DNA from 3 places in the Neorhizobium galegae bv. orientalis str. HAMBI 540 genome. Region 2 is predicted to be linked to each of the others. Evidence: predicted binding sites of a transcription regulator. Region 2 holds the regulator's gene; each other region holds the start of a gene.
What was found. The regulator HrcA, encoded in region 2, represses chaperone genes, less so after heat shock. The targets are predictions, from matches to a motif close to GTTAGCACTCNCNNNNNGNGAGTGCTAAC.
Positions count from the first base shown of each region.

Region 1 (2,269 bases), on a different replicon from region 2:
GGTCGCCGAAGCCTGGAGCCTTGACGGCGGCGATCTTGAGGCCACCGCGCAGCTTGTTGACGACGAGCGTTGCAAGAGCTTCGCCTTCGACGTCCTCGGAAATGATCAGCAGCGGCTTGCCGCTCTGGACGACTGCTTCCAGGATAGGCAGCATGGCCTGCAGGTTGGAGAGCTTCTTTTCGTGCAGCAGCACATAGGCATCTTCCAGCTCAGCCACCATCTTTTCGGCGTTGGTGACGAAATAGGGCGACAGGTAGCCGCGGTCGAACTGCATGCCTTCGACGACTTCGAGCTCGGTTTCGGCTGTCTTGGCTTCTTCGACGGTGATCACACCCTCATTGCCGACCTTTTGCATCGCGTCGGCGATATACTGGCCTATTTCCTTCTCGCCATTGGCCGAGATGGTGCCGACCTGGGCAATCTCTTCCGAGGTGTTGATCTTCTTGGCCTTGGCAAGCAGGTCCTTGACGACGGCGGTGACAGCAAGATCGATGCCGCGCTTCAGATCCATCGGGTTCATGCCGGCTGCAACGGCCTTGCCGCCTTCGCGAACGATCGCCTGGGCAAGAACAGTTGCAGTCGTGGTGCCGTCGCCGGCGACGTCGTTGGTCTTCGAAGCGACTTCGCGGACCATCTGGGCGCCCATGTTTTCGAACTTGTCGTCAAGTTCGATTTCCTTGGCGACGGCAACGCCGTCCTTGGTGATGCGCGGTGCGCCGTAGGATTTGTCGATCACGACGTTGCGGCCCTTCGGACCGAGCGTGACCTTGACTGCGTCGGCAAGAATGTCGACGCCGCGCAGCAGCTTTTCGCGTGCATCACGGCCGAATTTGATCTGTTTGGCAGACATGGCAATAACTCCCGGGCCATTGGCCCCATAGTCGTCATCAAAAGGAAATAAAGAAGCGCCCGAAAATCAGGCGATGACGCCCATGACGTCGGCTTCCTTCATGATCAACAGGTCTTCGCCGTTGAACTTTATCTCGGTGCCGGACCACTTGCCGAACAGGATGCGGTCGCCAGCCTTGACATCGAGGGGAACGATCTTGCCGCTCTCGTCACGTGCTCCGGTGCCGACGGCGACGATCTCGCCTTCCTGCGGTTTTTCCTTGGCGGTATCGGGAATGATGATCCCGCCCTTGGTCTTGGCTTCAGCCTCGATACGGCGCACGACGACGCGGTCGTGCAACGGCCGAAAAATGGTATTATTCATTTGGGTTCCTTGGCGAGAGCGCAGCCCAATGGCGGGTTCCCGGTTGGACACCCTTAGCACTCTTATGCTGAGAGTGCTAGAGCGATTCGTGCCTTAGTTGTGATCCGCCATCCGCGGCGACTCCACGGATTTCATCGCTGTAAGCCGCCGTCAGCAATCGCTCTATCCGGGATGCCGCCTCCCTTCGTCGGAGGTACGGGCCGCTGCCATCGAGAGTGCCGCAGATCCCTTGCCACGCCCCTAGCAGAAGCCGTTGAGCTTGAGGATCTTATGGGCGTCGATCGACGCTCGAAGCTCGTCCTCAGAGTTGCGCTCTCCATGGTTTGCGTCCGGATGGTGCATCTTGAGCCTCTGTTTGTAGCGGCTTCTGATCTCCTCCGGTGTCGCATCCGGCGAAAGATCGAGGGTCTCGAAAGCCTTGGCCTCCAATACCTTGAGCTTGCGTCGCTGAAGATCTACTTGTGCCGCCTGGCGTTCTGCAGCGCTTTTACGTGCGTTCGTCGCCTTTGCAGAACCGGAGCGGGCCGTCGAGGGGAGCGGCATTTCCGACGCGCGATTGATACCAGTACCCCAAGTCGGGCGGCTGCCGTTTGCCGCTTCCGTCTGATAGCGCCTAATTAAAGGGTCAGACAGATTTGGCGCAAAGTTATAACCTTTGCCGTATTCCCTTACATGCTCGGGACAGAACAGCAGATACAGCCCCTCAGCATCTCGCCCGACGGGAGCGCGATGGGTGCCATTCTTTTCGCATCCGTCCCATTGGCATTTCGCACGACTTGGTTCGTGGTCCGGGGCCGGCTTTTTGCGGGTCGACCGCAGGCCAACAAATATCTTTGAATCAGACGTCATCGCGCCTTATACGGCCGGCTGGTCTTCTCGGCAACGAATATGGATCGCCCAACCGAAGAGATTTTCGAACTCGGGGATCGCCGGATGCCGTCGAAGCACCTGAAAGCAGGGATTTGGGCCATTTCGGCGGCATGATGCTCTCCGACACGATCCTGCAGATTGCAGATTAGCGAAAACGGGCGGCGGACAGTGCTGACAGATCGATGG
Region 1 covers NZ_HG938354.1:1,165,638-1,167,906, forward strand. The annotation lists gene groL (chaperonin GroEL) at 1-850, opposite strand, end outside; gene groES (co-chaperone GroES) at 917-1,213, opposite strand; gene RG540_RS28135 (J domain-containing protein) at 1,454-2,062, opposite strand; gene RG540_RS28140 (NAD(P)/FAD-dependent oxidoreductase) at 2,229-2,269, opposite strand, start outside.
Region 1: a site for HrcA is predicted at 1,266-1,294, ahead of groES (co-chaperone GroES). Genes of this name have one in related genera too.

Region 2 (2,269 bases):
GGCTGAAGGGCTTGCCTTCCGCCGTGCCCTGCACCTCGACGATTCCGCCGGAACCGGTCATGACGAAATTGGCGTCCGTCTCGGCAGCCGAATCCTCGATATAGTCGAGGTCGATTACCGGCTGGCCGGCAAAGATGCCGCAGGAGATCGCCGCGACATGGTCCTTGAGCACCTTGTCGACCTTGGTCATCGAGCGGGCTTCCATCCACTTCAGGCAGTCGTAGAGCGCAATCCAGCCACCGGTGATCGAAGCGGTGCGCGTGCCGCCATCCGCCTGGATGACGTCGCAGTCGATGGTGATCTGCTTTTCGCCGAGTGCTTCGAGATCGATGACGGCGCGCAAGGACCGACCGATCAGGCGCTGGATTTCCTGGGTGCGGCCGCCCTGCTTGCCGGCGGCGGCTTCGCGCTTCATGCGGTCGCCGGTAGCGCGCGGCAGCATGCCGTATTCGGCGGTGACCCAGCCCTTGCCGCTGTTGCGCAGCCACGGCGGCGTCTTTTCTTCGAGGCTCGCGGTGCAGAGCACATGCGTGTCGCCGAACTTGACGAGGCAGGAACCTTCCGCGTGCTTGGAGAAATTGCGCTCGAACGAGACCTTGCGCATCTGGTTCAACTGTCTGCCTGAAGGCCGCATGTTTCACTCCCTGGATTTCTGTTTCCGCCTTCTACGGCCCCGGCCAAGCTTTTGCAAAGAAAAAGCCCTAATGAGTGTACGAGCGAATGATCGTGGCTGGCGCAATTTTCCCTTTGGAGAAGGCGCGTCGAATGACTATATTTTATCGAATGATCAACGGAACGGTGAAGGTCTAGATGGGATTTTCGGCATCGACGGGTAGGGACAGCGGCTCTGTGCTCGATGACCGTTCGCGCGAAATTTTCCGCCGCATCGTGGAAAGCTACCTGGAAAACGGTGAGCCGCTGGGCTCCCGCAATCTTTCGCGGTTGCTGCCCATCTCTTTGTCACCGGCTTCGGTGCGCAATGTGATGAGCGATCTTGAAGAACTCGGCCTCATCTATTCCCCGCATATCAGCGCTGGCCGCCTGCCGACCCAGTCAGGGCTCCGGTTTTTCGTCGACGCCTTCATGCAGGTCGGAGACCTGTCTGCCGAGGAGCGTGCCAACATCGACCGGCAGATCCGCCCGGCCGACCGCGACCAGCCGATGGAAAGCCTGATGGCGGAGGCAAGCCGCATGCTCTCGGGCGTCTCGCGCGGCGCCGGCATCGTCATCACCACCAAGAGCGATCCCGTCCTCAAGCATGTTGAGTTTATCCGCCTCGAGCCGACCAAGGCGCTCGCCGTGCTGGTCGGTGATCACAATCAGGTCGAAAACCGTATCATCGAGCTGCCCGCCGGCGTGACGTCGTCGCAGTTGACCGAAGCGGCCAATTTCCTCAATGCCCACCTGAGTGGCCAGACCTTGCCGGAACTGCGCGGCCAGCTGAAGACCCTCAAGGACCAGGTTCAGGGAGAGCTTTATGCGCTCTCGCACGAACTGGTCGAGCGCGGTCTTGCGGTCTGGTCCGGCGACAGCGAGGAAGGCAAACCGACCCAGCTCATCGTCCGCGGCCGCGCCAATTTGCTTGAAGGCCTGGCGGATGTCGCGGATCTCGATCGTTTGCGGCTGCTTTTCGATGATCTCGAAAAGAAGGACAGCCTGATCGAGATTCTCGATCTCGCAGAAAAAGGGCCGGGCGTCCGGATCTTCATTGGCTCTGAAAACAAGCTGTTTTCCCTCTCTGGCTCCTCGCTCATCGTGGCGCCCTATCGTGACGGCGAGGACCGGATCGTCGGTGCCGTCGGTGTCATCGGGCCGACGCGGCTCAACTATTCCCGTATCGTGCCGATGGTGGACTACACCGCGCAGCTGCTTGCCAGGCTGTCGCGCTGAATTTTGCGGCCGGACCGCCCAAGTTTCCCAGCAAGCCTTGATTTTTCCACCTTAAACCTCGATATCGGGCACAAATCCAAGCCCGTAAATCGAAGCCAAGAATAACCGGAGACCGTCATGACCGACGAAACCAACAAGAACGGACCTGACGCAACTGCCGCGGAGAACACTGCGGAAGCCGTAGCATCTGCTCTTGAGGACGCGGCCAACCAGAAGAATGCCGAGGCGCCTGCCGCCGAACCTGATCCGCTGGAATTGCTGAAGGCCGAAAACAACGAGCTGCGCGACCGTTTCCTGCGGCTTGCCGCCGAGATGGATAACCTGCGCCGCCGCACCGAACGCGAAATCAAGGACGCTAAGTCCTACGCCGCCGCCGGCT
Region 2 covers NZ_HG938353.1:5,166-7,434, forward strand. The annotation lists gene rph (ribonuclease PH) at 1-634, opposite strand, end outside; gene hrcA (heat-inducible transcriptional repressor HrcA) at 811-1,890, shown strand; gene grpE (nucleotide exchange factor GrpE) at 2,008-2,269, shown strand, end outside.

Region 3 (2,269 bases), 440 kb from region 2:
GAAAACGGTGCGCGGATGCGGCTCGAAGGTCAGCACCAGGGCTGGCACGCCGCGCTGTTCGGCAAGTGCCAACGCGCGCTCCAATACGCTGCGATGACCGCGATGCACGCCGTCGAAATTACCGATGGCGATGACGCCGCCCTTCAACTCCTCGGGCAGCGGTTCCTTCTTCTCGTTGCGATGGAAGACAGTCATGCGCGGATTCCGGTTCAGGCCCAATTCAGGCCCAGGGGGCTATGCGAGGCGCGGCATCCAGTATTTCGGCGCGGCATTTTCCCGCTTCAGCCAGGCGTTGAGGATCGCTTCGTCGGTCTGGCCGTTGACGGTATATTCCGAAACATGGATGCCCCCGCTGATATAAAGCAGGTCGAGGCCGTATGCGAGCGCGCCGCGCACGTCGGTCGGCATGCCGTCGCCGATCGCCAGCACCCGGTTCATCGGGAAATCGCCGCGCACTTCGCGGGCGGCTTCGATCGTCGCCTCGTAGATCGGGCGGTGCGGTTTGCCGGCGACGCGGGTCTTGCCTCCGAACTCTTCGTAATAGGCCGCGACCGCGCCGGCGCAGGGGATGATCTTGTGGCCGCGCTCGACGACGAGATCCGGGTTGGCGCAGATGAAGGGCACGTCACGCTTGGCAAACGCCATCAGCATGTCGGTATAGTCTTCCGGCACTTCCTTCTCGTCGTCGAAAAAGCCGGTGCAGACGATGCATTCGGCTTCGTCGGCGGGGACCACCTCGACGCCGAGCCCGTCGAACAAGTTGAGGTCGCGTTCGGGACCGATCAGAAAAACCTTTTTCGGACCGTCGACGATCAGGTGCTGGGTGACGTCGCCGGATGTGACGATCCGGTCATAGGTGCCGTCTGGCACGCCGAGCGCCCGCATCTGCTCGATGACGCCGGGTGCCGTGCGCGGCGAATTGGTGATCAGCACGACGGTGGCGCCGGCTTCGCGGACTGCGGCGAGCGCCTTGCAGGAATGCTGGAAAGCCTCGACACCGTTGTGAACCACACCCCAGACGTCCGAGAGGACAACGTCGTAGTCGCCGATCACTTCGCTCAGATTGCCGATGCGCTTTGCCATGTAATCTTCCCATCTCGCAAGTCCCGGGTCACATGACAAACCCGGTTGAGGATTACAAGAGATAATCGGGAGAAAAACCGCGACGAGATCGCCGACGTCGGCAAGGATAACTCTTCGCAACGGTACCCGGATCGCAGCCGCGTCGGCGCCATTCTTCCACCAAAGTCCCGTGCAACATGCCGACCTGCCCGAAAGGGGTGGCCGAAACGAGAGACCCCGAAGGGGCCGCAGATAGCCGTCAGTTCCGTGAGACAGCAGGCGTTCAGCCAGCATCCGTATCGTTAAGCGTATTTCGTATGAAGTTCCGAGCCGTCTCGAAAATTTTACGGCCGTTCTTGACTCATCCGCCAGCCAGCCTTATCTCGACGCGGGCTGGCACTCTCCAACCGGGAGTGCTAACAGCACCGAGATACGGGTTTCACCCGTCCATGTCATTTGATCGAGGGATTAGACAATGGCAAGCACCAATTTCCGCCCCCTTCATGACCGCGTCGTTGTTCGTCGCGTCGAATCCGAAGCCAAGACCAAGGGCGGCATCATCATTCCTGATACCGCCAAGGAAAAGCCGCAGGAAGGCGAAATCGTCGCCGTCGGCACCGGCACCCGCGACGACAAGGGCAACATCACTGCTCTCGACGTCAAGGCTGGCGATCGCGTCCTGTTCGGCAAGTGGTCGGGCACCGAAGTCAAGCTCGATGGCGAAGACCTTCTGATCATGAAGGAATCCGACATCATGGGCATCATCGGCTGATTTCCGGCCGTTTGCTCTTTATCCGAAATCGCTGACACCCCTTTTCAGGAGTTATCAAAATGGCAGCCAAAGAAATCAAGTTCGGCCGCACCGCGCGCGAAAAGATGCTGCGCGGCGTCGACATTCTCGCTGACGCAGTCAAGGTAACGCTCGGCCCGAAGGGCCGTAACGTCATCATCGACAAGTCCTTCGGCGCTCCGCGCATCACCAAGGACGGCGTATCGGTCGCCAAGGAAATCGAACTCGAAGACAAGTTCGAAAACATGGGCGCCCAGATGGTCCGCGAAGTTGCTTCGAAGACCAACGACATCGCCGGCGACGGCACCACGACTGCTACCGTTCTTGCCCAGGCGATCGTTCGCGAAGGCAACAAGGCCGTTGCAGCCGGCATGAACCCGATGGACCTGAAGCGCGGCATCGATCTCGCCGTTGCAG
Region 3 covers NZ_HG938353.1:441,699-443,967, reverse strand. The annotation lists gene RG540_RS02105 (bifunctional riboflavin kinase/FAD synthetase) at 1-195, opposite strand, end outside; gene RG540_RS02100 (TIGR01459 family HAD-type hydrolase) at 235-1,083, opposite strand; gene groES (co-chaperone GroES) at 1,538-1,834, shown strand; gene groL (chaperonin GroEL) at 1,894-2,269, shown strand, end outside.
Region 3: a site for HrcA is predicted at 1,455-1,483, ahead of groES (co-chaperone GroES). Genes of this name have one in related genera too.